DNA from 3 places in the Lysinibacillus sp. NPDC056220 genome. Region 2 is predicted to be linked to each of the others. Evidence: riboswitches for the same ligand, from Rfam matches in the RefSeq annotation. Region 2 holds a riboswitch; each other region holds the start of a gene.
What was found. Region 2 has a riboswitch for cobalamin ahead of ACOZBY_RS04700 (ABC transporter substrate-binding protein). Riboswitches for the same ligand answer to the same signal wherever they lie in the genome.
Positions count from the first base shown of each region.

Region 1: another riboswitch for cobalamin. It lies ahead of ACOZBY_RS11725 (hypothetical protein); the one in region 2 lies ahead of ACOZBY_RS04700 (ABC transporter substrate-binding protein).
Region 3: another riboswitch for cobalamin. It lies ahead of nikA (nickel ABC transporter substrate-binding protein); the one in region 2 lies ahead of ACOZBY_RS04700 (ABC transporter substrate-binding protein).

Region 1 covers NZ_JBMOXD010000003.1:336,400-340,952, reverse strand. The annotation lists gene ACOZBY_RS11740 (PH domain-containing protein) at 1-350, shown strand, start outside; gene ACOZBY_RS11735 (DUF4190 domain-containing protein) at 671-934, shown strand; gene ACOZBY_RS11730 (hypothetical protein) at 1,167-1,400, shown strand; cobalamin riboswitch at 2,113-2,296, shown strand; gene ACOZBY_RS11725 (hypothetical protein) at 2,529-3,287, shown strand; gene ACOZBY_RS11720 (GTP-binding protein) at 3,396-4,553, opposite strand, start outside.
Region 2 covers NZ_JBMOXD010000001.1:996,667-1,001,219, forward strand. The annotation lists gene ACOZBY_RS04690 (adenosylcobinamide amidohydrolase) at 1-381, opposite strand, end outside; gene ACOZBY_RS04695 (FecCD family ABC transporter permease) at 378-1,379, opposite strand; gene ACOZBY_RS04700 (ABC transporter substrate-binding protein) at 1,376-2,347, opposite strand; cobalamin riboswitch at 2,492-2,674, opposite strand; gene ACOZBY_RS04705 (acyl-CoA dehydrogenase family protein) at 2,735-4,402, opposite strand; gene ACOZBY_RS04710 (class I adenylate-forming enzyme family protein) at 4,404-4,553, opposite strand, start outside.
Region 3 covers NZ_JBMOXD010000003.1:83,494-88,046, reverse strand. The annotation lists gene ACOZBY_RS10505 (ABC transporter permease subunit) at 1-358, opposite strand, end outside; gene nikB (nickel ABC transporter permease) at 360-1,313, opposite strand; gene nikA (nickel ABC transporter substrate-binding protein) at 1,385-3,004, opposite strand; cobalamin riboswitch at 3,149-3,341, opposite strand; gene metE (5-methyltetrahydropteroyltriglutamate--homocysteine S-methyltransferase) at 3,462-4,553, opposite strand, start outside.

The DNA.
Region 1 (4,553 bases), on a different contig from region 2:
CAAGCGAGGTGAATTTTGAAAAATTACAGGAGGAGGTCAAAGATTTATTAATTCCAAACGAAACCATCAAAAATGCCTATAAAATTATTAGAGACATATTTATTTTTACGAATAAACGATTAATCCTCATTGATAAGCAAGGAGTTACTGGTAAGAAAACGGAATACCATTCGATCCCCTATAAAAATATTATTCATTTTTCAGTAGAAACGGCTGGTACATTTGATTTAGACGCAGAGCTAAAAATATGGGTATCAGGCAGTTCGCTACCTATCCAAAAAAGCTTCAATAAGGCGACCAATATTTATAAAGTGCAAAGTGTTTTAGCGCAGTATGTTTTAGTCTCGTAATAATGAAATAAAGCCACAATCACGAATCACATACAAAGCCCGCATAGATGCGAGGCTTTTTTGGCTGTGCTTAGAAAGGGGGAATAGGGATGGGGAAATTACTATGTGAGGGGTGTATGCTGTCGCCCCGTTCCAATTAGGGAGCAAGCGCACAGAGCTTAGAAATTAGCAAAGAAATGCTGACTGGTTCTCCCTTACGCATAACCTTTTATATTGTAAAATAATAGATATATTTCAATAATATTGATAGAATTCAATGGATGGAACTGTTTTTTGAAGAAGTGTTATTCGTAACATTAGATTGTTGGGGGGTAATGGAAATGGTTGAAAAAATTGAAATGAATAATAAATCTATCATTTCATTAACGCTTGGTATTCTTTCTATCATCGTACCATTTATTGGATTAGTTCTTGGGATTTTCGGAGTAGTTTTATCAAGAATGTCAACAAAGGAAATTGCTAAAAGCAATGAAAATGGCAGAGGTTTGGCAATTTCTGGTTTAATTTGTAGCGTGATCGGGATTATCATTCAAACCTTTGCAGTATTGTCTATTATCCTTTTTTATTCAATTACTGGTGCTTAGCTTAGTATTTGACCTTAGAAAATACCGTTTTAAGTTGGACGGGAAGAGGAAAAGTGGAAATGGCCATGAGTCAGGATACCAGCCTGTTACGAATACACACCATAAACCTCTTTTTTTGTGTTGAAAATGCATGACCTTCCCAAGCCCCCTGTTTTTAAGATTTTGCTCAAAGCTTTTTTCTTTTTGAAGAATAATAGTTATACACATTACTATTTGTAAAGATGGTGAAACGATGGAACAGATGCTAAAGGAAATAATGTCTCCAAGTCATCAATATAAAGTTCAAATTATAAAACGGAGAGATGGTCTTTTTACAACAGACGTATATATGTGGCAAGAAGACTGCGGATATGAATTTTGGAGTCCTATTAAAAAAGGATTGAGTTTGATTGAGACTGAGGAAGTAGCCGTAACCGTAGCCATTGAACAATTAAGACAATACTCTGGTGAAGTTATTACTCTTTAGTTACATCACTCAACGCTGTCAGATGTAGCGAGAATCGTTGAATCGCGTAGTTGTGCGTATAGGTTTGTCTGAGGTGCGTTTATAGGTTGTTTATGTTAGTATTTCAAAATGATGCAAGTGTCTTATCCCGATTTAACTCGCGGTTTTGCGTTAAAAAAATGAGCGCAGGAATCCCCTGCCCTCGTAACTCATTTTATCAAATATTACATAACTAATAACCTAAATTAAAAGTGTCGTAAATCCTTTTTTAAAAGCCGTTAATCATTCGCTAAAATTTATTCTCATGCGAGTATATACGTCGAATAATAGATGAAGGTGATACGGATGTTAAAAAGAAGATATTCGGTAAAGGACGTATTAGGACAAAACATTAACTAGTTTCGCTGATTTAATATGTGAAAAAGACGACCATTTTGCTGATTCGTTGGAAAAGACCAGAACGTATAGCGGTAAAGAAATTGAAGCTATTAAGTATTATGCTGCGTAGAAAATCCGAGGGGATTTCGAAAGAGATGACCCGCATGAAGCTGAGGAAGTATCATACCATCAAAGTAAATAGGAAGACATGTTGTCAGAATTTCAGAGTTTGTAAGATTAAGTGAAGAAATGGTTTGGAAAATATTGTGATATTTGACTTTAGAAATCCACTACTTTACAATTGATTTTAGTAATCTAATAGGAATGTGGAGTACACCCGATTCCTATGACAATTGAATAGCGTGTAGTAATAGGTGTAAATTGCGTGCAATTTGCTTAAAAGGGAAGTCGGTGTGAATCCGACACTGTCCCGCAACTGTAAATGTGAGCGACTTTTCAGCAACCACTGTCAAATGATGGGAAGGGGAAAAGTGGCGATGACCATGAGTCAGGATACCTGCCTGTTATGAGTACACACCATAAACCTACGAGGAATAGGAGGTGGCATGTTGACAAAACAGAATGCTCTGTTCGTCACAGTACGTCAAACGCCCAAAGTTCATGAAAGGGTTCATTTTCGAACTCCTTCACATTTACTTAGGGTTTGTTTGGCATTGTGTGATGAATCACATTAAAGCGAAGGATTTCCTCAAACATAGAAGGAAGTCCTTTTTGTTTTGAAAATATGTACGCAAAGGGGATGCACATAGGATGAATATTCATGAAACGATAACACAGGAAACGCCTTTTGTAGATATGACCATTTGTAAGCAGCCAAGGACAGAAATTGCTAAAAAAGCGAAAACAAGAATGGTGGTTGAATCACTGATTGATCAATTATTAGCAACGAAGCTGATTCGCAACAACCGCTTTTTTGAGCGAATTTTATATAATAAAGACATTATTTGGATAAGAAATGGTGAGGTAGAAGGCCATCTTTTTGCTCTGGCAACGTTAACGGATCAACTGAAAACGAAGACGAATAGCTTTATGATGTATATGCCGACGAACCCTATTATATATGAGGTGAACGGGGAGCCGTATCACTTAATTACACGCATTGATTCAACACGAGCAAAGCCTAACCTTGATCGCCTTTCACAAGAGCCCAATCCCGTGTTAAGCGCTGCACGTGTCAATGATTTACTATGCTCCATTGTTATACGTTTTTATGAAACTTATATAAATGATTTAATGGAAATTTCTCATCAGGATCAACTAATCGCATTCGCGCAGCAGGAATATAAACAATTTCTGGATGCGGTTCAGGAGTTAAATGGTGATCACTTAAATTGGCATCCACGAGGGAACGGCCATGAGCTATTGTTAACATTAATTGATCAACTACAAATATTAAAAAGTCAGCCTGGTAAAGTTTTAATCGACTTCACTAATACGCAGGGCTATGTGGTGGTTGAACCTGCTTATCAGGTCCATAAGCCCTCAAAGAAAGCTGTCGGTGCGATATGAAAACAAGCCCTCCATGAAGCGGAGGGCTTGTTTTATTTATGCCAGCGTATCATGCTTCATCTGAGGCTATTAGCCTAACACACCGTCCTTGCAAATACTTTACTTGACTTATCCCTGACAGTGCATGGCTGCTTGAGCCTCTTGCCAAGGGACAGTATAGCCTTTGCCTTTAGCGCAAAAAATGCTGGAAGAACTGTATTCAGGGTCCGCATTTTTATCATAGCCTATCTGGCCTATTACTTCTTCTGCATTATGACACACATCATAGCCATCAAATTGGAGGGTAAGTGAGCCTTTCCCATTGGTATAGGCAGCAAAGATTGTGCTATAGCTCATAAAGGTTGCTACAGGTGCACGTCCTGTCAAAACAACGTCAGTTTCGGTGAGGTCTGGGTCGTCGAATGTGCCGGCAGCCTGTTGAATGTCAGTCATCATACGGCCAATAAAATCATTGGAAGCTTTCATTTTAAAGCGATAATATGGCTCAAGCAGGATGTTCTGTGCTTGTTCTAGTCCTTGACGTAGTGCTCGGAAAGTAGCTTCTCGGAAATCACCACCAGAGGTATGCTCATTGTGACCACGCCCCGTTAATAGCGTAAAATGAATATCTGTGACGGCGTAGCCTGTGAGTAAGCCGTGATGATCACGCTCAAACAAGTGCTTCTCAACGAGACGCTGGTTGCCCACTGATAAATCATCGGCATGACAGGCATTACTAAAGGTAATTCCTGCTCCGCGTTCATTAGGCTCCATTAATAAATGAACCTCTGCATAATGCTTGAGTGGCTCAAAATGACCGTAGCCTGTAACGGTTGTCCCAATTGTCTCCATATATAATATTTGCGGCTCTCCAAAAGAAATGTGTAATGCAAAACGTTTCAATAACACGTCAATCAGGACTTCTAACTGAATGACACCCATTATGTGCACATGGATTTCCTGAAATTTTTCCTGCCACACGACACGCAATGACGGCTCCTCGGCCTCTAGTAAACGGAAAATCCTTAATACTTCTTTTATATGTTGCTCACCCTCATATTGAACTTTTGCCTGTAATGTAGGGACAAGCTCATAGGGCAGTGATAGCAATTTACTGCCAATTCGATCCCCAATATTTGCCTGACTGAGCCCTTTAACAGCGAAGATTTCACCAGCCTCAACTTGCTGAACAGTTTCAAATCGACTGCCGTTATATAGGCGAATTTCTGTTACTTTTTCTGTGATATCTCCAAATGTAAATTCATCCCGAATATGTAACTTGCCTGT
Region 2 (4,553 bases):
ACCTGTTTGCAGCATTGCATGTTGAACCGCTTGTTCATCTTGCTCAGACCAACTTGAAAAAAAGCCCGTTTGATGTGGATAACGTCCAAGCGAAATAGTCTCTCTTACACTGTTTGAGAAAGCATTCGCATGAAGCTGTGGTAAAACAGCCATTTTTTTTGCTAAAGCACGGGCATTGTAGGACAGAATGTTTTGTCCATCAATAGAAATTGTGCCCTCAACAGCTGGTAGAATACCACTCATTACCTTTAATAATGTGGATTTCCCACTACCATTTGGCCCTAATATGCCAAGAATTTTTCCTTTCTCAACCGTAAAGCTTATATCCTTGACGATTGGTACGTCTTCATAACCACCTGATAGATGTTCAACAAAAATCACGCCCGCACCCCCTTGCTTCTCCGTTGTTTATAAAAAATATAGGAAAAAACAGGCGCTCCAATAAATGCAGTAATGACACCAATGGGCAGTTCCCTTGGCAGGATGATTGTTCTTGCGACTAAATCACAAATTATAAGTAATGTTGCACCATTAAAAAATGATAATGGCAGTAAATGACGGTGATCAGAACCCCAAATCATTCTTGTCATATGTGGTACAACCAACCCTACAAAGCCAATTGTGCCTGAAACAGCTACCGCTGCTCCAGTCAGCATAGAACCACCTACTAAAATCAAATACTTACTACGTTTTACATTGACACCTAAATGCTTCGCTCTTTCTTCCCCATATAATAAAACATTAAGCTCACGTCTCTGCGTCCACAGCATAAGGGAACCCACAATAACGAATGGGATAATCATTTGAACATACGGCCAACCACGCATAGATACAGAACCCAGTAGCCAGCCGATTACTTGGCGTAGCTCCTCTCCCGATAAGGCAATCATTAACGAGATTAACGACCCTAAAAATGAACTAAAGATAACGCCCGTTAAAATAAGGGTTTCCATCTTTAGCGAACGGTCTACTATTCTAGCAAAGCTCATAACTACAACCATTGTAATGATTGCGCCTATCATGCTAAAGGTAGGTAAGGCATACAAGCCTACAACAGGTATCGAAATATTAAAAAAAATTGTCATGACTGCACCGACAGAAGCACCGGATGAAATACCTAATGTATATGGATCTGCTAGCGGATTTTTTAGCAAGCCCTGGAAAGCTGCTCCCGCAATAGCGAGAGCAGCCCCTACTAGCCCTGCTAAAAGCACACGAGGCAAGCGAATTTTCCAAAAGATATTGGCAGCCGTTTCATCAACTGACTGATTCCACAGCACTTCTATCGGAATATGAACAGAGCCTATAGCTACGCCACACCAAATGCTAATGATAAAAAGCGTACATGTTAATACATAGGCTGTTACTACTTTTTTCACTTAAATACCTCAGGGTAGATGGCTTTTGCTAACTCCTCAAGACCATCCGCTAAACGCGGTCCTTGACGGCTTGTTGTGCTTTCATCTACTTGCACAATGGCATTATTTTTCACTGCATTTATTGTATCGAAACCAGCACGCTTTGGTATTTTTGTTAAAATATCAGGTACATAGCTATATGTCACCACGATGACATCTGGATTTTTTGTGATAATTTGTTCTGCACTAATTTCATACCAATTATCACCATCTGCTGCTACATTTTTTGCATGAATCATCTCCAACATTGCGTTCATAAATGTGCCTTGACCAGCTGTATAAATATTAGGTTCATCAGAGGCCTCTACAAAAACATTCTTAGGTTCAACGTCTTTCACTTTCTCCTGTACTGCTTCTACTTTCGCCTTCATGTCAGCAATGATGTTTTCAGCCTCTGGTAATTTCCCTGTGGCACGACCAAGCTGTTCAATCGTTGTATAGGTTTCATTAAAATTCTGGGCATTTTTTACAACAAATACTTTCACGCCCGCCGATTCAAGTTGTGCAATGGCTGATTCTGAAAGAGACATGCTAGATTCATGTGCAAAAACGATGTCTGGCTTTAAGGCAATAATTTGTTCAATATTGTACTCCATGCCACCAACCTTATCCTTTTCAGCTACCTCTGGTGGATAATCGTCATTGTCTGTAACCCCGACTATTTCATCCTTTAAACCTAGGCCAAATAATATCTCTGTATTACTTGGAATAAGTGACACTATTTTCTCAGGAGGGGCCTCTAGAGTCATCTCCTTTCCAATAGCATCCGTTATAGTTATTGGAAATGTTGCCTCTTCCACCTTAGACGTTTCTTGTTGTGTTTGCTCCTCTGTAGCTGCGGACTTGTCATTTTTCGCCTCTTGTCCACAAGCTGCTAGCAACCCTATCGTTAAAAATGCCGATACTCCTATTTTCCAAAATTTCTTCATGTGAATCCTCCTTCGTAGATTTGTGCGTTCATGTGTTAGAAGTGTTCTTCCATCAAAATAAGACCCCTCATCTTCGAATGATGAGGGGTCAAAATCGCACCAAAAAACTGATACAAAATCCACCATCCTATCCTCGTAGGCTGTCATGTCTATGCTATAAAGGCAGGTCTCCTGGCTTGTGCTCATTACGTTTTTTCAAGCCTTCCCGAAATTTTCAGTGGCATTATTTGAAAAAACTCACACTTACAGTGGCGGGACCGCATCGGAATTACACCGATTTCCCTTTTCACTTTACATAAGTAAAGAACCTTTATAATATTCAGTTGAATTATATTATACATGAAATTAAAAGAAGTCGCCTCTATATCAAGGCGACTCCAAAGGTTGTTAGACAATTTCATCAAAATACTGTACGGTTTTCATCGAAGCACCAATCGGTCGTAATGACCAAGTTTGCTCTAAATAAACATCTGCAAGTTTTTCATATTTCCCACCAAATTTTTGTGCCCATTCAACTGCGATGACACTTTCATATAAATGAGCCATTTTTTGGGCAACATCCTTTGCTTCAAACGTTTTTGTAGCTTCATCGAGAGCACTAAAAATTTGTAATGTTGCCGATAGTTTAGTTAATTGCTCTTGAACGATTTTCACTAATGAATGGTCTGTTAATACTTCTAATCGCTCGCTCATCTCTTGAACAAACAATTCATGTGCTCTGTATTTATCCACTAAGCGAATAAGCTCCAACGCTAGTATATTAGCCGTACCCTCCCATACAGTCAACACTTGCGCATCCCTTAGTAAGCGTGGTGTTACAAAGTCTTCAATATAGCCATTCCCGCCATGTAGCTCAATTGCTTCACTTGCATAATGAACTGCCTGCTCTGCCGTTTCCTTTTTCATAATGGCAATATATAAACGATTCATTATGATGTCTTGTTCTGTCCCCTGACCACTTGTCACTTTGTCGTATAATTGAATAAGATCAAAAATCGTGGCTACTTCAACATGCAGCTTAGCAGCATATTTACCCAATGTATCCTGAATCATAGGGTACTGTGTTAAAGGTTTACCAAAGGCATATCGATTTGACACATAATGCTTCGCCTCCAAGAAGCCACGGCGCATAATACCAATGGATGCCACTGCATTACAAATTCTTGATAAATTAAGCGCCTCCAACATATAATAAATCCCTTTATTTGGATCACCAACTACATAGGCGAGTGCTCCATCAAACTCTACCTCACCAGATGGAACGGCTTTCACACCTAATTTATCTTTGAGTCGTCGAATACGAAGATGGTTAACCGATCCATCTTCATTTCGCCATGGAACTACAAATAGAGTTAATCCTTTAGAGCCTGCTTGTGCACCCGCTATTCGTGCCAACACCATTGCAACCCCACACATTCCAGCATTAGACGCGAAATACTTTTCACCATAGAGGCGGTACTCATTCCCTACAAGTTTTGCTTCTACTACATTTGCACCAACATCTGAGCCTCCTTGACGTTCTGTTAAAAATGTCGCCCCCTCATATAGCTCTAAATCGCCTGTTGCACAAACATGTGGTAAGAAACGCTGCTTAACTTCTTCCTCTGCATAATGGTCTAATAAATAGGCAGTGGCCATCGTTAATGTCACAGGGCAATAAAAACCGGGCTCTGCATGTGACAGTAAATAACCTTGCGCAAAGCTATAGACATAATTCCCCTTGTGACCTAGTTGGGGAATATCCTTATGCACATAACCAACAATACCCGTATTATATGTCTCTTCAATTGTTTTTTTGTAGCCGTCATTGACCCACACCTCTGAGACCTCTTCACCATAGGCATTATACCTTTGAAGGCGAGGCTCCCCTTGTCGATCGGTATGTTTCGCCCTCACGTCTATAGCGCCAGCACATAGCTCACCAAAGTCCGTCAATTCTCGATGCGCATAAGATGAAAATTCTTTACCCAACATCATTTCCAACACTTTCTGAAGCGTTTCATCACCTGTAAAGAAATTGCTTGTACGTGCTATTTCCTGTTGTAAAACTTTCATGCTATCTCACCTCTTGTCCTTTCAAAGATTGCTTTAAAATTTTGCCTGAGGCATTCCGTGGTAGCGCTTCCACTTTTTCAAAAATACGTGGTAATTTATACTTAGCAAGCCGCCCCTCTAAAAAATCTTTTAGAGCATCTTCATCAATATC
Region 3 (4,553 bases), on a different contig from region 2:
CAAGTGTTGGAAAAGCTAATAAAATATCGCATATCCGAATAAATAGCGCATCTATTATACCTCTTTTTAAAGAGACCCATGCGCCCAACAGGATCGCTACTACAATAGCAACTATTTGTATGACGAGCGCCGCACCTAAAGAATACCGAATCCCTAAAAGCAATCGTGAGAAGACACATCTTCCTAATTGGTCTGTTCCTAATGGATAGTCCCATGAAGGTGCTAAAAATTTCTTAGAAATATCGACTGCTAAAGGGTCATGAGGCATCATGATTGGGGCAAACAGTCCTAGTAAACCAATGATGATTAGTATAGTGAGACTCATAAATCTTCTCATATGTATACGTTCTAAGTTCACTTTACTCTCTCCTATTCTTCATCATCAGATGAGGATCCAATAAACGATGCAATACATCTGTGCCTAGATTGGCGAGCACATAGATGACAGCGATCACCAACACATAGCATTGTACAACGGGGTAATCACGATTCGTTATGGATTCTATTAAATATCTACCGAGTCCAGGCCAACTAAATACTTGCTCTACAATGACAGCCCCACCTAGCAAATTTCCGAGTGTCATCCCTAACAAAGTTGATATCGGTATGGCAGCATTCCTCCCCACGTGTCGGATGAGAATGACCGATTTTTTTAAGCCTCTAAGCTGTGCATATTTTACATAGGGCTGCTCGTATTCTTCAATGATGGCAGAGCGGATAAACTGTGAGAACAATCCGATTGTAGGTAAAGCTAATGTGAAAGCTGGTAAAACTAAATGTGCTCCTGAACCTTTTCCATTCGTCGGAAAAATCCCAAGTTTTAAACTGAATAGATAAAGTAGGATAAACCCTAACCAAAATGTTGGAATGGAAACACTTAGGACTGTAAATAATCGAATGATTTTATCGATAAAGGAATGCTTATATAATGCGCTCACAACCCCTAATGGAATACTAAAGGTTAAAATAAGGATAAATGCTACTAAAGCTAATTCGATGGTAGCGGGTAGCTTAGCAAATAGCTCATCACCAACGGGTAATTTACTAACAAAAGATGTCCCAAAGTCTAGCTGTAAAACGCCTTTTACCCATAGCAGATATTGCATGATAAAAGGCTTATCTGTCCCTAATTCTTCTCGTAAAGCTTGTATAGCCTCTGGTGTTGGGGCTATTCTTGCAAGTCGAAGAATGACCTCTGCTGGTTCTACTGGTACGAAACGAATAAACACAAAGGTCAGAATAGATACGCCTACTAATACAAATGGAAGTGTGAGAATTCTTTTTACACAAAACATCCAAGTCGATTCGTACATGTCGTCACTTCCTATTTCATCCGATGATAAAAAGAGAGTTGTCCTGGTTCGACACACTCTCTCTTTCATACTTAGTTTTCTTTATCCATTTGTGCATATGGAATGTCATACTCAGAAGCACGTGGTGCAAAATCCTTCATATATGGTTGATAAATAACTTGATTCGTTTCATACGATATTGGATAGAACAATGCTTGTTTGTGGAACATTGTTAAAATATCCGTGTATAGCTGCACGCGTTCTTCTTCATCGGTCCCGACTAATAATTGATGTATGTTAGTATCGATTTCTTGAGTATTTGGTAAGCCTAATTTTGCTTCATAAACACCACTAGCATTTGGTGTAGCTGATTCATTTGCAAAGCTATGTGGATCAGTCGGCGGTCCATTAGTTCGCCAGAAGTTAATATCAACCTGATCATCCATTAATTTTTGCAGACCGACCATCACATCGGCGCCTTCAATATTTAACTGTACGCCTATTTTCGCTAGCTCGCCCTGCATTAACTCTGCCATAGGTTTTTGAATGGCATCAGTAGCAATATAGATTAAATCTAATGTAAGGGGTTGACCATTTTTTGAACGAATTTTTTCACCCTTCTGTAGCGTCCATCCCGCTTCATCTAGCAATTTCTGTGCTTTTTCAGGATTATATATAATGGGGGCTAAATCAATATTGGCATATGGAATTGCTTCCCAAAATAGCGTGTTAGCCACTTTTTCTGTACCATGTGTAATGCTTTCTACCATTTGTTCCTTATTGATAGCATATTGCATTGCTTGTCGAACCTTTAGCTCAGCTAACGGTCCAGACTGTGTATTGAACAGTAATGCTTTTGTAGACAGTGGCTCAGATGTAGCTGTTTTATATTTGCCACTATCTCTTAAATACGTATAGTTATCTAAGCTAATAACCCCTCGCCCATAAATGACATCTAATTCTTCATTTTCAAAGGCTAACGAAATGGATTCCGAATTTGGGATGATTTTAACCTTTATTTTATCTACGAGAGGCTTTTCTCCCCAATAATGTTCATTACGGCTAAATAAAGCATATTCATCTTTTTTATAGTCGGTTAAAACCCATGGCCCTGTGCCAATAGCTGATTGAATGGAATCATTTGTCTTATCGCCGTCTGGGAAGCCATTATCCCCTAAAAAACGGAATGGTCTGACAAAGGCTAATTCGTTTAACACAGGGTAATACGGTTCGTCTAATTGCAAACGTATTGTTGATTCATCTACTTTGACGACCTCTTTTATATGGTTGACCATGCCCATCCAAGAATGCATGTCACGATTCGCTAATACCGCATCAAAATTGCGAATCACATTATCAGCATTAAAGGCAGTCCCATCCGAATAGTTAACATCCTTGCGTAAATGGAACGTATAAGCAGTTTTATCCTCTGAGATGACCCAGCTTTCTGCTAGCTTTGGCGTAATTGTCCCATCATCGTTATACGCCACTAAAGATTCATAAACCATTGCTTGAGCAGTCATCTGATTTGGTAAATATGTATGGGGGTTTAATGGGCCTACATCTAATGGCCAACCAATCGTAATCATTTTTTCATCTGTCTGTTCAGTTGATGCTGAGTTTCCTTTGTCTTTTTCCGTGCTTGTACAACCTGCAAGAAAACTGAAGGTCAAAACAAGCATGTAAGGCAGTAAATACTTCGTCCATCTCATTTTTTATCTCCTATCTCTATTCCCTGTTCATATCTACAAATTGAATAGAAAGAAGGCATAAAAAAACCTTATTCTACAAGAATAAGGACAGATAAACCTACAATACGTAAGCTACCATCCATCTCCCTATCTTTCGTAGATCATCAATGAATCTTCTTACAAGCAGGCATTCTGGCTTATGAATCATCATTTTGCTTCACCTTCCCAAGAAAAAACTCAGTGGTCATCGAAACAAAACTCCTCATTTACAGCTGCGGGACAGCATGGGATTTACACCCATTTTCCTTTTAATCGAACGAAAAATAATTTCATTCAAACTTGTAATGCAATATTTGAAATTAGTAATAAACATAACATGCTCAAATGTTCACGTCAATTTTATTTTCTGAATATAATAAACAGATACAAAAAGACCAGGCAGATAACCTGATCTTTGCTTAACTCCTTTTATCTCTCGTTATCTCGATATAGATTCCTTCACCTCCTGACGCAATAGTTTGGTAGCAGCCACCATATTAGCTAAAGCCGCTATTGTTTCTGGCTCTTTCCTTGTTTTTAAGCCACAGTCCGGATTAATCCAAAATTGATGTTTGTCTAAAACTTGTAAACTATCTCTCATGATGGCTAACATTTCTCCCTCACTCGGCACACGTGGACTATGAATATCGTATACACCTAATCCAATCCCTTTTGTATAAGGATGCACTTGAAGTGAAGAAATAAGCTCTCCATGGCTTCGTGATGTTTCAATAGAAATCACATCAGCATCTAGCGCACTAATGGGTTCTATGAAATCGTTAAATTCGCAGTAACACATATGTGTATGAATTTGTGTTGTATCTTTTACACTCGAGGTAGCAAGTTTGAAGGCATTGATTGCCCAGTCTAGGTAAGCCCCCCAATTTTCTTTACGAAGAGGTAGCCCTTCTCTTAGTGCTGGTTCATCCACTTGAATAATGGAGATACCTGCCGTTTCTAGTGCTTTCACTTCCTTACAAAGTGCTAAAGCAATTTGATAGGCCACATCTTTCCGAGAAATATCATCACGTACAAAGGACCAATTTAAAATGGTCACTGGCCCTGTCAGCATCCCTTTGACAAAGCGCTTCGTTAAGCTTTGGGCATACGCTGACTCTTTCACGGTAATGGATGAAGTCCATTCAACATCTCCATAAATAATCGGAGGCTTCACACAGCGAGAACCATACGAAACCACCCATGCTTTTTCAGTAAAGGCAAAGCCCGTCAGTTTTTCACCGAAATACTCGACCATGTCTGTCCGTTCAAATTCTCCATGAACCAGTACATCTATATCCATATCCTCCTGCAAGTGAATCCAGCGCTTTGTTTCCAGTTCAATAAATGCTTCATAGTCTGTATTCGATATTTGTTTCTTTCGCCAAGCATTCCGATTTCTCTTCACCTCATCAGATTGAGGAAAGCTACCGATTGTTGTTGTAGGGAATAGTGGTAAGGCTAACGCCTGCTGCTGTAATTTTTGACGTTGACTAAAATCACTATGTCGCTCAAAATCCTTTGTGGAGACGGA